DNA from 3 places in the Bacillus sp. TL12 genome. Region 3 is predicted to be linked to each of the others. Evidence: riboswitches for the same ligand, from Rfam matches in the RefSeq annotation. Region 3 holds a riboswitch; each other region holds the start of a gene.
What was found. Region 3 has a riboswitch for S-adenosylmethionine ahead of LOK41_RS18285 (methionine ABC transporter ATP-binding protein). Riboswitches for the same ligand answer to the same signal wherever they lie in the genome.
Positions count from the first base shown of each region.

Region 1: linked by a shared signal. The riboswitch ahead of LOK41_RS16670 (peptide ABC transporter substrate-binding protein) and the one ahead of LOK41_RS18285 (methionine ABC transporter ATP-binding protein) in region 3 are both predicted to bind S-adenosylmethionine.
Region 2: linked by a shared signal. The riboswitch ahead of LOK41_RS17500 (MetQ/NlpA family ABC transporter substrate-binding protein) and the one ahead of LOK41_RS18285 (methionine ABC transporter ATP-binding protein) in region 3 are both predicted to bind S-adenosylmethionine.

Region 1 is NZ_JAJJBY010000017.1:59,147-64,825, forward strand. It holds gene modB (molybdate ABC transporter permease subunit) at 1-563, shown strand, start outside; gene LOK41_RS16655 (GRP family sugar transporter) at 1,134-1,985, shown strand; gene proC (pyrroline-5-carboxylate reductase) at 2,160-2,963, shown strand; gene LOK41_RS16665 (aldo/keto reductase) at 2,965-3,798, shown strand; SAM riboswitch class I at 3,966-4,070, shown strand; gene LOK41_RS16670 (peptide ABC transporter substrate-binding protein) at 4,208-5,679, shown strand, end outside.
Region 2 is NZ_JAJJBY010000019.1:50,915-56,593, forward strand. It holds gene LOK41_RS17485 (ABC transporter ATP-binding protein) at 1-686, shown strand, start outside; gene LOK41_RS17490 (ABC-F family ATP-binding cassette domain-containing protein) at 1,156-2,697, shown strand; gene LOK41_RS17495 (hypothetical protein) at 2,762-3,079, opposite strand; SAM riboswitch class I at 3,275-3,388, shown strand; gene LOK41_RS17500 (MetQ/NlpA family ABC transporter substrate-binding protein) at 3,477-4,289, shown strand; gene LOK41_RS17505 (methionine ABC transporter ATP-binding protein) at 4,302-5,342, shown strand; gene LOK41_RS17510 (methionine ABC transporter permease) at 5,317-5,679, shown strand, end outside.
Region 3 is NZ_JAJJBY010000021.1:29,299-34,977, reverse strand. It holds gene LOK41_RS18290 (methionine ABC transporter permease) at 1-436, opposite strand, end outside; gene LOK41_RS18285 (methionine ABC transporter ATP-binding protein) at 429-1,454, opposite strand; SAM riboswitch class I at 1,777-1,886, opposite strand; gene LOK41_RS18280 (hypothetical protein) at 2,012-2,356, opposite strand; gene LOK41_RS18275 (thioredoxin family protein) at 2,508-2,816, opposite strand; gene LOK41_RS18270 (toprim domain-containing protein) at 2,820-3,164, opposite strand; gene gcvH (glycine cleavage system protein GcvH) at 3,384-3,767, opposite strand; gene LOK41_RS18260 (arsenate reductase family protein) at 3,809-4,174, opposite strand; gene LOK41_RS18255 (hypothetical protein) at 4,483-5,010, opposite strand; gene LOK41_RS18250 (phosphatase PAP2 family protein) at 5,153-5,679, shown strand, end outside.

The sequences.
Region 1 (5,679 bases), on a different contig from region 3:
CCTCATGGCGTTATAAAGTGTTATTAGAAACTATTTTTCTGTTACCGATGGTACTTCCACCAACTGTTATTGGGTTCTTTCTCATTATTATTTTTGGGAATAACAGCCCTGTTGGAAAGTGGATTGAATCATTATTTCAACACTCTATTATGTTTACATCATGGGCAGCTGTCATCGCTTCAACAGTCGTTTCATTCCCACTGATGTATCAATCGGCAAAGACAGGTTTTTCTATTGCAAATAAGCAAATTGAAGATGGTGCCCGCGACCTTGGAGCAAGTGAATATCAAGTTTTTTTACACGTCACACTACCACTTGCATTTCCTGCATTACTTAGCGGAATGATTTTAAGCTTTGTACGCGCACTTGGTGAGTTTGGAGCAACACTTATGTTTGCTGGTAACATTCCAGGAAAGACACAAACAATTCCTACAGCCATTTACATGGCAATTGACGCAAGTAATATGCAGCTTGCTTGGACACTCGTTATCATAACTGTTGGTATGTCACTCATTTTCTTACTATGCATCCAACTCATTAACAAAAAAATTACTACTTCTTAAGGCAGCTTTCGACAAAGGCTGCCTTTTTATTTCCCGAAAAATAAATTGTTTTGTAGAATGAAATACTTCATCTCGCTATTTGAGTATAGTAATCCTTCATTGATTAGAGTTTCGCTTTATCCCAACCTTACAAAACTGTAATCCTACTGTAAGCTAATTCGATAGTTACCACTTCCCGTATTACATATAATTAAGTCATAAAGTAAAGCCGATGGGAATTAGGTTATCCCCCCTCTTCCCATTTGTTAAAAAGAGCTAAGTAACTTTATTTCCCCAACCCCCTTTATAAAAAAGACCTCAAAAATTGAGGTCTTTTTTATTATAATGAAATAACAGAATTTTAATATTTATAAAAATATACATTCTATTTGAATTTACTTTCTAAATCGGGTACTTTCCTGTTATTATATGGAGGTGTTTGAAAAAATGAAGAAATGAAAACGCATTTATATCATAAATTCTTCATCCTGTTTTAATGATCGGTAATCTTCTACTTTCTCAGTGGGGAATTACCGATCGTTAGAACGCAATTAAATTATATTAATATAGAAAAATGAAGGGAGTCTTGTAATGGACATTTTATTAGCGCTTCTTCCTGCAATTGCATGGGGAAATATCTTATTAGTAAGCGTAAAAATGGGCGGTGGTGCATATAGCCAAACGGTAGGTATGACAATCGGTGCTCTATTCTTCGCAACAATTATGTATGTATTTACTCAACCTGCTTTAACAATGACAATCTTAATTGTTGGATTTATTTCAGGTTTATTCTGGGCTTTAGGACAAGTAAACCAATTAAAAACAGTTGAAAAACTAGGTGTTTCAACAACTGTAACGATTTCTACTGGTATGCAACTTGTTGCAACTTCTATCTTTGGTGTTATCGCTTTCCGTGAGTGGACTACTACTACTACAATCATTCTGGGAACGATTGCAATCCTTTTAATTGTAGTCGGTGTTGTCTTCACTTCATTAGATGATAAAGAAAATGCACAGCCACCAGGACAATTGAAAAAAGGACTTTTAACTTTAATTGTTTCTACATTCGGCTACCTTGTATATGTAATTATTATTCGTTGGTACAATATCGATGGTTGGTCTGCTATTTTACCGCAAGCAGTCGGTATGTTTGTTGGAGCAGTTGTATTGACATCTAAACATAAACCATTTAACAAATATGCAATTCGTAATGCTTTATCTGGCCTACTTTGGGGAACAGGTAACTTATTCTTACTTCTTTCTTTACCAAGAGTTGGAGTAGCAACAAGTTTCCCACTATCTCAAACTGGTATCGTTATCTCTACATTTGGAGCAATTGTCTTCTTAGGCGAAAAGAAAACAAAGCGTCAAATGGTATTTATTGCACTTGGTAGTGTTCTAATTATCGGCGGTGCTGTTTTACTTGGTATGACAAAAGCATAATTACACAAACTATGAATAATCAATAATAGGAAACCCTCGAGGCACACTGTATGCTTCGGGGGTTTCCTATTATTAATTATGGAACTCTATTTATAAGACTTTTCTTTTTACAAAAATCTCTTAAAGATGTTATCGTTTTTTATACCATATTCTAATCAGAAAGGAATAAAGGATATGTCAAAGAAAAATAGAATTTTATTTATTGGTGCTGGTCGTATGGCGGAAGCAATCTTCGCCGGACTGCTCAAAACAAGTAATGAACATATCGAAGAGATTATTGTATCCAATCGAAGTAACATAGAAAAGCTTAAGCAATTAGAAAAAAAATATAACATCTCAACTACGAGTGATTGGAAACAATACATCCAAACTGTAGATACCATTGTTTTAGCAATGCCACCTGCTGCACATGAGCAATTATTAGCAGAATTATCACCTCTTCTAACTCATCAATTTGTTGTAACCGTTGCTGCCGGGATTGGTCCATCTTATTTAGAAAAAAGACTTCCTCAAGGTACACCAGTTGCCTGGATCATGCCAAATACAGCTGCAACAATTGGGAAGTCTATTTCTCTATATACAATGGGACATTTCGTAAATAAAGAACATCAAGAAACACTGCAACTACTTTTAAAAGGGATTGGTACAGCACAGCTATGCACAGAAGAAGAGGTACATCAGCTTACCGCTGTAACTGGAAGTGCCCCAGCATTCCTTTACCACTTTGCTGAAGGATTAATTGAAGCAACGAAAAGCTATGGAATCGATGAAGCAACCGCAAAACACCTTGTCATTCAAATGATTACTGGTTCTGCCGCTATGCTAGAACAAGAACAAGATCCAGCTATGCTTCGTGAACAAGTGACTACACCAGGTGGCTCAACTGCAGAAGGTTTAAAAGTTTTATTTGAATATAATTTTTCAAAGATGATTCACCAAGCAATTGAAGCAACAAATAAAAAAGCTAGGGGGAATTAATATGACAGTAACAAGCTTACAAGATTGCACAACATTACATAATGGTGTAAAAATGCCTTGGTTTGGTTTAGGCGTTTTTAAAGTTGAAGATGGTACACAGGTAATCGATTCTGTAAAAGTTGCTATTAAAAATGGATACCGCAGTATCGATACAGCTGCAGTATATAAAAATGAAGAAGGCGTTGGCCAAGCAATTCGCGAATGCGGAATTCCTCGTGAAGAATTATTTATCACATCAAAAGTATGGAACAATGATCAAGGCTATGAATCAACATTACAAGCCTTCGAAACAACATTACAAAAATTAGGTTTAGAATACTTAGATCTATACTTAGTACACTGGCCTGTAAAAGGAAAATACACAGAAACATGGAAAGCATTAGAGAAACTTTATAAAGAAGGCCGTGTTCGTGCTATCGGCGTTAGCAATTTCCAAATCCATCACTTACAAGATGTTCTAGAAATCGCTGAAATGAAACCGATGATTAATCAAGTTGAATATCACCCACGCTTAACGCAAGAAGAACTTCACTCTTTCTGTAAAGAGCATACTATTCAACTAGAAGCTTGGTCACCATTAATGCAAGGTCAATTACTCGACCATCCAGTATTGCAAGAAATTGCTACAAAATATAACAAATCAACAGCACAAATCATTTTACGCTGGGATCTGCAAAATGGTGTGGTTACCATTCCTAAATCAGTTAAAGAGCATCGCATTGTCGAAAATGCAAGCATCTTTGATTTTGAATTGAGCGCTGAAGATATGAAAGCAATTCAGTCATTAAATGAAAATCACCGTGTTGGCCCAGACCCTGATAATTTTGATTTTTAAGAGAAAAGTCACTGTGTAATTGCACAGTGACTCTTATTTTTATATTGCACTTACAAAAAACTGAAAATTCAAACTATATTCCATTTTATTGACAGTTCATTTGTCCGGATGTAAGATTTTGAATAATCAAAGAAACAAAAAATTAATACAAATCATTATGTTTACTCATTGTATCAAGAGAGGTGGAGGGACTGGCCCTTTGAAACCTCGGCAGCAGGTTCACTTTGAATACTGTGCCACTTCCTGCAAGCATTATGCTTGAAAGATAGAATGAGGGACTTCGTTTATATACATGGTGCATGCCTTGTAAACAAAACTCCCTCTTTCTCTATGTGAAAAGAGGGAGTTTTTCTTTCCCTCACAAATTGTTCATCAACTAATAACCAAACAATTTAGGGAGGAATTTGACATGAAAAAGAAATTTGTACCTGCTGTCGCATCTGTTTTAGGAGCAAGTCTTTTATTAACAGGTTGCGGTAGCTATAAAGACGAAGCAAGTGGAGCAAAAGCAAAGGATAAAGCCCCTGATAAACAAGTATTGAACTTGGCCACTGGTACAGAAATCCGTACAATGGATACTGCTCGCGCCACAGATACTGACTCTGGCCAAGTAATGAGAAACGTATTTGAAGGTTTATATAACCTAGGTGAAGGAAACAAGCCTATTCCTGGTGTAGCAAAGTCTCATGAGGTTAATCCTGATAAAACAAAATATACGTTCCATTTACGAGATTCAAAATGGTCAAACGGTACTCCTGTGACACCAAAAGATTTTGTCTTTGCTTGGCAACGTGCCGTTGATCCAGCGACTGCTTCTGAATACGCATTTCTATTCTTTGATATAAAAAATGCGAAAAAGATTAATAATAAAGAACTTCTGGCTGACCAGCTCGGTGTAAAAGCAATCGATGACCACACCTTTGAAGTTGAATTAGAGCGCCCTGTTCCCTACTTTATTAGTTTAACGGCATTTCCAACATTCTTACCAATTAATGAAGCATTCTTCAAATCACAAGGTGATAAATATGCTTTAGAAGATAACACGATTCTTTATAATGGTGCCTTTACATTAAGTGATTGGAAACATGAACAAAGCTTTAAGTTCAAGAAGAATACCAACTATTGGGATAAGGATAATGTGAAACTTGAAGAAATTAATTTTAATGTCGTCAAGGATCATTCAACAGCTGTTAATTTATATGAATCAAAACAAATTGATCGACTTACTTTAACATCTGATCTTGTTGATAAATATCGCAAAGATAGTAACTTTAAAGAACGACCAGATGTTGGGGTACAATTTGTACGTATGAACCAGAAAAATAAAACGTTACAAAATATAAATGTTCGTCAAGCAATCGATAAATCGATAGATAAGAAAGCATTTGTAAATGTGCTTTTAAATGATGGCTCTCTACCCTCCTATTCTCTAGTGCCAAAAAATTTCGCCAAAGGGCCAAATGGAAAAGACTTCCGCGAAGAGAATGGTAATTTAACAAAAGAAAACACAAAAGAAGCGCAACAGTTTTGGAAACAAGCAAAACAAGAATTAGGATCTGATAAAATTTCAATTGAATTATTAACAAGTGATGGCGATCTACCTAGAAAAACAGGTGAATATTTAAAAGAACAACTAGAGAAAAATTTAGAAGGATTAACAGTAAATGTTAAGCCTCAACCACGTAAACAACAAGTCACATTATTACTACAAGGAAATTATGAGATTGCTATTGACGGATGGAGCCCGGATTTTGCCGATCCAATTACATTCTTAGAGTTATTTACAACTGATAACTCATACAACTTAGATCACTATTCTAACAAAGAATTTGATGATCTAATCCAAAAAGTAAAAACTGACTTAGCAGGTGATGAAAAAGC
Region 2 (5,679 bases), on a different contig from region 3:
TTAGCGCTTCTATACAAGAAGGTGAATTTGTCTCATTTGTAGGCCCAAGTGGTTGCGGGAAAAGTACGTTATTAAATCTGATTGCGAGCGTTGAAGAGGCGACTAGCGGTGAGGTAATCTACAACGATACTCTCGTTCAAAAGCAGGATATTGTAAGTTATATGCCGCAGCAAGATTTGCTGCTTCCATGGCGCTCAGCACTGCAAAATATTGTCCTTCCATTAGAAATTGATAGAAAGCCAAAGAAAGAGCGACTTGCAGATGGAATGGAAGCTTTACAGCAGTTTGGTTTAGCTGAATACGCAAATCATTATCCAGATGCATTGTCAGGTGGTATGCGTCAGCGCATTAGTTTCCTTCGTACGTATTTATGTGAAAAACCGATTATGTTGCTTGATGAACCTTTTGGTAAGTTAGATGCATTTACAAAAATGGAAGTGCATCGTTGGCTTTTAGATTCTTGGCATCAAGAGAAGCAAACGATTGTGATGGTAACGCATGATTTGGATGAAGCAATTCTATTATCTGATCGTGTATTTATTCTATCGCAAAGGCCAGCAACGATTGTAGGGGAAGTACAAGTGAATTTACCACGTCCTCGTACGATGGATATGTTGACATCCCTTGAGTTAAAAGAAGACAAAGCGGAGATTTTAGAGATATTAGCTCCTTATATGCGGAAGTGAAAAAGGTCTCTTAACAATTTTTGGTATAATGATTGTTAAGAGGCTTTTTTATGTGGAAATCGTTAACTTTAGATGTTACAAGACCTTACGCAATGGAGAAGATGTATGAAGAAATTTTTTTGTGAAAAAGAGGAACAAACAGATTTATAACGAATAAAATATAAGAGCATGGTACATGCTTATTATAAGACAATAATGATTTATAAAGGAGTGAAAGGATAAGATGACTTTATCAACTGTTCTTCAAATGGTTTTAGCTTGATATGGGAGAAGTCTGCCCATTTTTAAAGTTTAAGCCAAATTGAAGACAGCAGATAAAGAACCTTAATCCTTTTTTACAATAATATTTTGTGATGGGTAAGGTGTATTCACCTTACCCATTTTTCATGTATACACAATTTAATAAGACCTTTATTTTGCTGTTCTCTCTATTTGGCTTGTTAGCGATAAAGAAAAGGAGAGAACAAAAATGAGTGTATTAACAGTAGAAAATCTTTCGCATATGTATGGGGATAAAACCATTTTATATAATGCTTGCTTTCGGTTATTACAAGGTGATCATGTTGGGCTTGTAGGAAGTAATGGTGCCGGAAAATCTACATTGCTTCGTCTTTTAGCAGGAGAGATTTTACCAGATAGGGGAACAATTGAATGGTTTCCACATGTGAAAGTCGGTTTTTTACAGCAGCATATTGATTTACAAGAAGGAACAACGATTGAAGAATATTTGCAAAGTGCATTTTCTCATCTGTATAAGGTTGAACGTGAAATGATGGATATTGCTGACAAGATGGCAAAGGAAACAGATTTAGAGAAGTTATTAGTACAGTATGGGGAATTACAAAATAAGCTAGAAGGCTCAAATTTTTATCAACTTCATACAACAATAGAAGAAGTAGCAACTGGTTTAGGCTTGTTAGATTTAGGGATGAAAAAAGATGTTTCAAAATTAAGTGGTGGTCAGCGCACAAAGTTATTACTTGGCAAGCTTCTTTTAGAGAAGCCACACGTTTTATTACTTGATGAGCCGACAAATTATTTAGATACGCTTCATATTGATTGGCTAAGAGCATATTTACAAACGTATGAGCATGCTTATATTGTCGTTTCACATGATGAATCATTTTTAAACAGTATTACGAATGTGATTTATCATTTAGAAGGGAACACAATAAAGCGCTACGCGGGGAGTTATGAAAGTTTTTTAGAAAGCTATCAACTTCAGAAACAACAATTAAAAGCAGCTTATACAAGGCAGCAAAAGGAAATTGCAAATTTAGAGGGTTTTATTCAAAAAAATAAAATCCGAAAAGCAAAGCAAGCAAAAAGTCGTGAAAAGGTATTGGAGAAAATGAAAAAGGTTGGAAAGCCTAATGATGCACACAGGCCGCGTTTTCATTTTCAGGTTCACAATGAGCCTGTGAGCCGCATATTACAAGCGCAGCAGATCCAAATTGGTTATGCAGAACCATTGTTTACAGCCCTTAATTTACAAGTGAAAAGGGGCGAAAAGATTGCAATTGTTGGGCATAATGGAATTGGAAAAACCACAATGTTAAAAACATTACTAGGGCAATTAAAACCAATAAGTGGAACCGTAAGTATTGGAGAACGAGTACACCCTGCATATTTTGCTCAAGAAGAATTTGCGAAAGAAATTACACCACTTGAGCAAATCTGGTCAGGACGTCCGGATATGACGCAAAAAGAAATCAGGCAATCTTTAGCAAGATGTGGTTTAAAGGAAGAGCATATTCGGCAGTCTCTTCACTTGTTAAGTGGTGGAGAACAAACAAAGGTACGTTTATGTGAGCTTATGTTAACGCGGAGTAATGTATTAATTTTAGATGAACCAACCAATCATTTAGATGTGTATGCGAAAGAAGCGCTAGAAGAAGCTTTGCAAAATTATCAAGGAACGGTTTTACTCGTTTCTCACGAGCCATCTTTTTATGAGTCTTGGGTGACACGAGTTTGGAATTTGGAGGAAATGAATCGTACTAAAAAATAAGAGGGAAAGTTATTTAGGAATATAAAATGAAAGCAGCCACTTTTTGTGGCTGCTTTCATTATGTTCATTGATTTACTTGCAAACGTTCTTGAATGAACAACAGCAACTTAACGATGCTGTCTTCTGTGTAAATATCAAATTTTTGTCGATGAAATTCACCATGTTCGTGATAAAAAATACATTCACCTTTGCCGGCAACTTCGTCTATTGACATATGAAAACTAAGAGGTGTCGCTACAATTGATCCGTTATCATCCCTTAAAAGAATTTGGCATAGCGTTTTTTGTTGTTCAACCTCATATAAAAAATCGTAATGAAAGGATTGTGTTAGTTTTTCTATTTGAGATAGGAGTAGGGTTTGTATAGATGATGATTCACTCATAAAATGTAACCTCTTTTCGTGTATGTGCTGTTACTAAGTATAGTAATGATGCACATACTTTGTACATAGTAATTGCTCACTATTGCTATGATGTTTCAAAATGAAAATAAAATATATTCTGAAAAATATGATTGACAAAAAAATTTGTAAGATTTACTATTAGTACCATAACTTTTAAAAAAATTCATACAAATACTCTTATCCAGAGAGGCGGAGGGACTGGCCCTATGATGCCCGGCAACCGAGCTTATGAATAATAAGCTAAGGTGCTAATTCCTGCAAAACGATTTTCGTTTTGGAAGATAAGAGAGGAGCCTATTTTGTTTATTCGACACCTCTCTTATTTGAGAGGTGTTTTTGGTTTGAAGAGAGAGAATATATGTGGGGGGAACTGTATATGAAAAAGTTGTTGTTAAGTATTGTAAGCGGAACGGTATTATTACTAGGTGCATGTAGTGCTGATTCGGGTAAGGAGGCAAAAGCGCTAGAAGAGAAAAAAGTTACAGTTGGTGTGACTGGGGGGCCACATGAACAAATTTTTGAAAAAGTAAAAGAAGTAGCAGCAAAAGATGGGGTGCAAGTCGACATAAAAGTATTTAATGATTATGTAGCGCCGAATGTATCGCTAGATGAAAAAAGCATTGACGTAAATAGTTACCAAACGAAGTCTTATTTAGATGTATTTAAAGCAGAACGTAATATGAAACTGACAGAAGTATTTTCAACGGTCACGTTCCCAATGGGAGTATATTCTAAAAGTTTGAAAGATGTAAAAGAGTTAAAAGATGGAGATGCGATTGCTGTACCCAATGATCCAACGAATGAACTTCGAGCGTTAAAACTATTTGAAAAAGCAGGCGTTTTAAAAGTGGATCCAAAAGCAACAGAAAAAGCAACTGCAAAAGATGTCATTGAGAATCCGAAGAATTTAAAAATTGTTGAATTAGAGGCATCGCAACTACCAACGCAATTAGGTGAAGTGAAAGCTGCTGCGATTAACACAAACTTTGCATTAGGTGCAAAGTTAAGTCCAGCTAAAGATTCTATTTTCCGTGAAGGAAAAGATTCACCATATGTGAACTGGGTAGTTGTTCGTACGGAGAATAAGGATGATGAAGTTGTAAAAAAACTGAAGAAAGCGTATCAGTCTAAAGAAGTAAAAGAGTTTATCGAGAAAAAATTCGATGGTTCTGTTTTACCGTCTTGGTAGGAGCTGAATATCATGATTGAATTGAAGAATGTTTCTAAAGTATTTACAACAAAAAAAGGTAAGATAGAAGCTCTGAAACCAACTTCTCTTAAAATAGAAAAAGGAGAAGTGTTTGGAATCATTGGATATAGCGGTGCAGGTAAAAGTACATTAATTCGCTGTGTAAACTTATTAGAAAAACCAACAACAGGTAATGTAATTGTAAATGAAAAGGATTTAACAACCTTATCTACAAAAGAGTTAGCAAAGGCGAGACAAAAAATCGGGATGATTTTTCAAGGATTTAACTTATTAAAAACAGTCAACGTTTATGAAAATATTGCATTACCTTTACGATTAGCTGGGATTTCAAAAACGGAAATTGAAAAAAGAGTAGAAAAGTATTTACGTATTGTTGATCTGTTTGATAGAAAAGATGCGTATCCAAGCGAGCTTTCTGGTGGACAAAAACAGCGTGTTGCAATTGCACGTGCGTTATCTTATGAACCAGAAGTGTTGCTAAGTGATGAAGCGACAAGCGCATTAGATCCTGAAACAACGGAGTCGATTTTAGATCTGCTACTAGAAATTAATGAGAAAATTGGGATTACGATTTTACTTATTACACATGAAATGAACGTTATCCAGCGCATATGTGATCGAGTTGCTGTGATGGAACAGGGAGCTATCGTAGAAAGTGGAACAGTGAAAGAGATTTTTACAAACCCACAACATAAAACAACGAAAAAATTTGTGAATAGTGCTTTAGCGGTTAAGATTCCAGAAGAAATACAGAAAGAACTAAAAAATACTGGTGAAATTGTAACGTTGTCCTTTGTCGGAAACTCTTCAGGAGAACCGGCACTTGCTGTTGCTACAAAGCGATTTCAAGTATATCCCAATATTTTATCGGGGAATATTACACAACTAAAATCAGAATCATATGGTAAACTCGTTGTTCATATGCAGGGTGAAAAGCACGAGGTAAAACGGGCTTTAACGTTTTTAAGGGAACAAGGAATTATCGTAGAAAGGGGAGAAGAAGAGTATGGGAAGCAAGTCCTTTTGGGATGAGTGGAGTAAGATGATATGGGAAGCGACGATCCAAACATTTCAAATGACATCCATTTCACTACTTATATCAGTCATTATTGCATTGCCACTTGGCGTCACACTTGTTTTAACAAGGCCTGGTGGTCAACGTGAGAATAAAATTGTATATCCCATTTTGAATACGATTATTAATGTGATTCGTTCTCTTCCATTTATTATTCTATTATTTTTCATTTTACCTTTTACGAAGCTGCTTATGGGAACGTCGATTGGTGTGAAAGGTGTAATTGTACCGCTTGTTGTTTTTACAGCACCTTATATTGCGCGGTTAATGGAAACAGCTTTATTAGAAGTGGAT
Region 3 (5,679 bases):
ATTCAGGAATCAATACTTTCCAAATAATCGTACTCGTTTTTGCTCCCATTGCTTTTGAGGCTTCAATAACCCCTTTATCAATCTCGCGAAGTGCAATTTCAACCATCCTTGCATAAAACGGTGCCGCTCCAATGATTAAAGCCGGAAGTGCTGCACTTGCTCCAAGAATTGTTCCAAGGAGAATCTTCGTAAATGGAATTAATAAAATAATTAAAATGATAAATGGAATGGAACGAAAGATATTTACAAACGCTCCAATTACAGTATGAATCGCTTTGTTTTCCCACAAGTTATCTTTAGATGTCATAAAGAGTAATAATCCTAAAATAAGGCCAAAAACAAATGTAGCAAGCGCTGCGATTGCCGTCATATATAATGTTTCACCTGTCGCTTCTAGCATTTTACTCCAATCAACGTTCGCTAATAACTTATCCATGTGCAATCACCTCCAGCTCTACTTGTTCTTGATGGATTCCTGCTATCGCTTGCTGGATTGCTGCTTCTGAACCATTTAAGTGCACAATTAAATTCCCGTAAGATCCATTGTTTGTTTGAGCGATATTCCCTTGCAAAACACTTACTTCTAGATCCTCTCGCCTCATTAACCTTTGAAGCACCGGGCGTTCTACAGAATCTCCAATAAACTGTAAACGAATGACTTTTCCATCTGGATATTTTTCTAATAAGCTCTCAATCGTTTCATTTGTATCTTCAGAATCCGTAAGCTGTTGTACAAAACGTTTTGTAATCTCCTGCTGCGGGTCACGGAATACCTCTAGAACAGGACCACTTTCTACAATTTTTCCTTTTTCCATGACCGCAACGCGATTACAAATCTTGCGAATTACATGCATTTCATGTGTAATCAGCACAATTGTTAAGCCAAGTCGTTTATTAATATCTAATAGTAAATCTAAAATTTGATCTGTTGTTTCTGGATCAAGTGCTGATGTCGCTTCATCACATAAGAGCACTTTCGGATTGTTTGCTAATGCTCTTGCAATCCCAACGCGCTGCTTTTGTCCACCGCTCAATTGAGATGGATATGCATCGCCCCTTCCTTCCAATCCAACCAGATGAATCAACTCATCCACACGCTTTTTTCGCTGCTCTTTATCGACACCTGCAATTTCAAGTGGAAAAGCGATATTTTCACGTACAGTTCGTGACCAAAGTAAGTTAAAGTGCTGAAAAATCATTCCGATTTCTTGTCTTGCTTTTCGAAGTTCATTTCCAGTAATTGCTGAAATAACACGATTCGCTATCGTAATCTGTCCAGAAGTTGGTTTCTCTAATTGATTAAATAATCTAATTAAAGAACTTTTACCAGCGCCACTATATCCGATAACACCAAAGATCTCGCCTTTTTCTATTTTTAAATTGGCATCATCTACAGCAGTGACATCACCGCTTTTTGATTTATATATTTTCTTTACGTTTTCCAATAAAATCATGATGTTCACCCCTTTTTGAATTAAAAAGCGCAAGCGGCTTGCTCAGAACAAGAGGACGCCCGAACCCCTGACGTAGAGGCGCTCTTTGCCTCATAGGAAGGGGTGAAACGACCGACTGTTCTAGCCGTTGGAGCTGGATTGCATAAAAAGCGCAAGCGGCTCGTTTAGATTTACTCCACAATTTTTTATTTTTCATGCAAGAAATCTATCGCTATCGCTCCTCTTATTATTCGAATGTCCTCCTCATTCAAACAACAAAAAAACCTTTCTGCTTTTAGAATGAGCAGAAAGGTTTATATGCGTATATCAACATGATCCCTTCCTCTCATCTCTCAAAGCATTTGCTTTGCAGGAATTGGCACCATTTCAATATAAAAATTGACGGTTGCCGGGCTTCATAGGGCTCAGTCCCTCCACCTCTCTTGATAAGAGAAATCAGATTTAATTTTCGTCTGATTTAAAATTTATGAAATTGTCTATATTTTATGAACTAAATTGTATCAACATACATCCACTATGTCAACAAAAAAATTCTTAAAAAACGAAACTTCAGACTATTAAGCACCTACTGGCATTGGCTTACATATATGAAATACAGATTCTAATAATAACATCGTACGATACGTTCCGTTATATTGCACACGTCCGCTGTGTAATAGTGTTTGCAACCGAACCTTTCCAGTAACTAATCGTCTTAAATCTTCTTCCTGAAAACAAATAAGTTGCTCCGTTCCCTGTGTCTCTTTCAAAAGCTGTATATACTCTCTTGAAATTTGAAGTGAGCAATACTCATCTCCAAAACGAAAATTAATCGTTTTTTCTCCTTGCCGAAGAAGCGGTTCTAGATGATATTGGCTATTAGCATACGTTACAAATGATTGAAGCAACGAATATAATCCCATTCTAGTCACATCCTTCATCTCACTTTCTACTAATACCATTCCATCTTCCCAAACAGCAATCCTGTTACTTTCTCTCGACAAATAACGTATCCCTTCTATCGTTCAGGCATATTTCCCAAGAAATATGTCGAGGCGGCAAAAACTTTGCCGCCTACTGTAATTCTGTATATAAATATTCCACCGAATGAAATGCATATATTTTCTTCACAAGTGTTCCAAGCTCAAATATGAGTAAACAAGGTACACTTTCTATCTCATACTCTCGCGCTAAATGTGGCGCATAGTTTAAATCCAGCATTCCTATTTCCAACTCAGATATAGTCGCTTCTACCACTGTTAACATCTTCTTTGCTAATTGACATGTTCCACACATTGGTGTATATACATATAACACTGTTTTTTCTTGGTCTGCTATTAGAGCTGTAGCTTCAGCACTTGTCCAGTCAATCACTTCTATCATTCCTTACCGTAAATATTCTGTATAAACGTCAATGTCAGCTCCCCATAATACGTTCGCTAAATGATTAGAAGGAGCAGTCGCCACTTCACGGTACGAACGATCGATGTAAATATGCTCGGCCTGCGGGAATTCTTTTCGAAATTGTTTTCTAAGTTTTTCACCTGCAGCATCAGCATCCACTAGCACATATACTTCTTTATCAAAAAACTGATCAATGAGCTCATCCATTTTCGACAAACCAATTGTACCATTTGTACAAACAATTTCCACTGGTTCACGAATAATAGATTCAATCTTTCTTCTATCTGATTTTCCTTCGACAATAATGACTTTCTCTACATAGACCATATGTCATCACCCGATCACCATATACTATAAAACAACCTTACTTTAGTATATAGTATATTCGATATTTTCATGTTGTTTCCTGTTTATTTTTGCAAAGAAAAGCGGGGCGGCTCGCTCAGAATGTGAGGGGGATGGAGCTTCTGGCGTAGAGGCGCTCTTTCGTTCCACAATACAAAACAAAAAGGACAGCACACAGGCTATCCTTTTTGTTGACTAGAATTAGTCTTGGTTTGTCATTTCTGCATATTTTTCTGCAGATAATAACTTTTCTAATTGGCTTTCATCAGAAAGTTCAATTTTAACCATCCATGCACCTTCGTACGGAGATTCGTTAACAAGCTCCGGTTGGTCACTTAATTCTTCGTTTACTGCTACAACTTTACCACTTACAGGTGCGTATAATTCAGAAACTGTTTTAACAGATTCTACGCTTCCGAATGGCTCGTCAGCTTCAAGTGTTGCACCTACTTCAGGAAGTTCAACGAATACGATATCGCCTAACTCGCTTTGTGCAAAATGAGTAATACCGATAACAACTTGGTTGCCTTCAGCTTTTACCCATTCGTGTTCTTCAGAGTAACGTAAATGATTTGGAATGCTCATGACTGTACCTCCAGTGAATGTATTAATTATGTAAAAATACCTTATTGGTACTTTTTCCACACACTTTCAAACTGCTCTTCGTTAAAACCAAGTGTTACATTCGTGCCATCTGTTACGAGTGGACGTTTAATCAACATGCCATCAGATGCTAAAAGTTCGAACATTTCGTCCTCACTTGCTTCCTTTAACTTATCTTTTAAGCCAAGTTCACGGTAACGCATTCCACTTGTATTAAAGAATTTTTTTAATGGCAATTCACTTTTCGCATGTAAATTACGCAAATCTTCTTTTGACGGTGGATTTTCAACAATATGAATCATTTCATATGCTACATCGTTTGCCTCAAACCATTTTTTCGCTTTTTGACATGTGCCACACTTTGGATATGAATAAAATGTTACTGTCATAAATTCACCTACTTTTTGCTAACCTTTATCTTTATCATATAGAAAACGTTTTATTATTTCAAACGATTCTTTTCTAAACTTTGACTTATTTCGTCACAATTTTCGTTTGTCCTGCAAATTTTCCTTATTTTCCGCCATTTCTATATATAAAATTTTTTTCCTCTCATTTCGTTTTCATATAAAAATCGAACATATATATTAAACAAACGTTTGATTAGTAGATTAGCTACTCCAAAAGCGAACATACGTCTTAAACAAACGTTTATTTAAAAAGAAAAAAATAAGAAGCCCTCTACAAAGGCTCCTCATTATCTATTCAAATAATCTGCAATTGTTTGAAATACTACGATATACATATTATGAATACTTTCGTCTGCATTACCACCGTTCGTTAAACCAATTCCCCATTGTTGTCCTTCGCCACTTCCAATATTTGCGAAACCTTGCGTGTACATAGCATTTGCATCTTTCGGCGCGTTATTATACTCCATATTCTTTTTAAGAAAAATCGAATACGATTTATCTTGTAAGCCAATAAAAAACACTGGTTTCTTTAACGATAAAAACAAGTCTTTATATTGCTCTTTCGACGCTTCTTGAAAGTACTCTTTCATTATAAGAAAACCATCTACTTCTCCGGATTTCTTTTTCATTTCGTTTAATTTTATGTTTTCAAACTTTATATTTCTAAACGTATCTTTCGGATTTTCACCAACAACTCCAATTACGAGTGCTCTCCCGTTATATTCTAATTTCTCTCCTTCTTTATCCTTTGCACATCCAGCACCCACTAGACATAACAATATAAAAACGAAAAAATAAAAGAAACGCTTCATTTAGCACCCTCCCCTTCTTAAGTCAAGTGACAAAAATGTAAGGTGAATTCAAGAAAATGTAAGTAAAATCGATAGCTCATTTAGAGTTTCTATATTATAATCAACTGGGTTTACTTACATTACTAAATACTAGGAGATACTCATGAAAAAATATAAATTTTCATCTTTTGTTCCATTAAGTTATATACTTCTACTCGTACTCGTAAGTCCCCTGTACGATGTATTAAATAAATCTATTGTTCACGCTGTAAACGTTACAACTGTAGTAGATGATTGGATTCCGTTTGTAAAAGCATTTATTATTCCTTATTTGCTGTGGTTTCCATACTTATACGGTGCACTTATTTATTACTGCTTTGCTGATCGAAAGCAATATTATGTCACTTTAAGTAGTGTAATTCTTGGAAAGCTTGCTTGTTTTTCTATTTATTACTTTTGGCAAACGACTGTACCGCGTCCAACCGTCGTTGGAACAGACGTATTTTCTGAACTAGTTCGCTATATTTATAGTATTGATCAACCCGTAAACTGTTTCCCTAGCATTCATGTGCTTACAACATTTGTCATTATGTTAGCTGCCTTTAAACGACGAGAACAACATGTTTTTGAATATTATATTCTTACTTTCTTTGGTACACTCATCATTTTATCAACGCTATTTACGAAGCA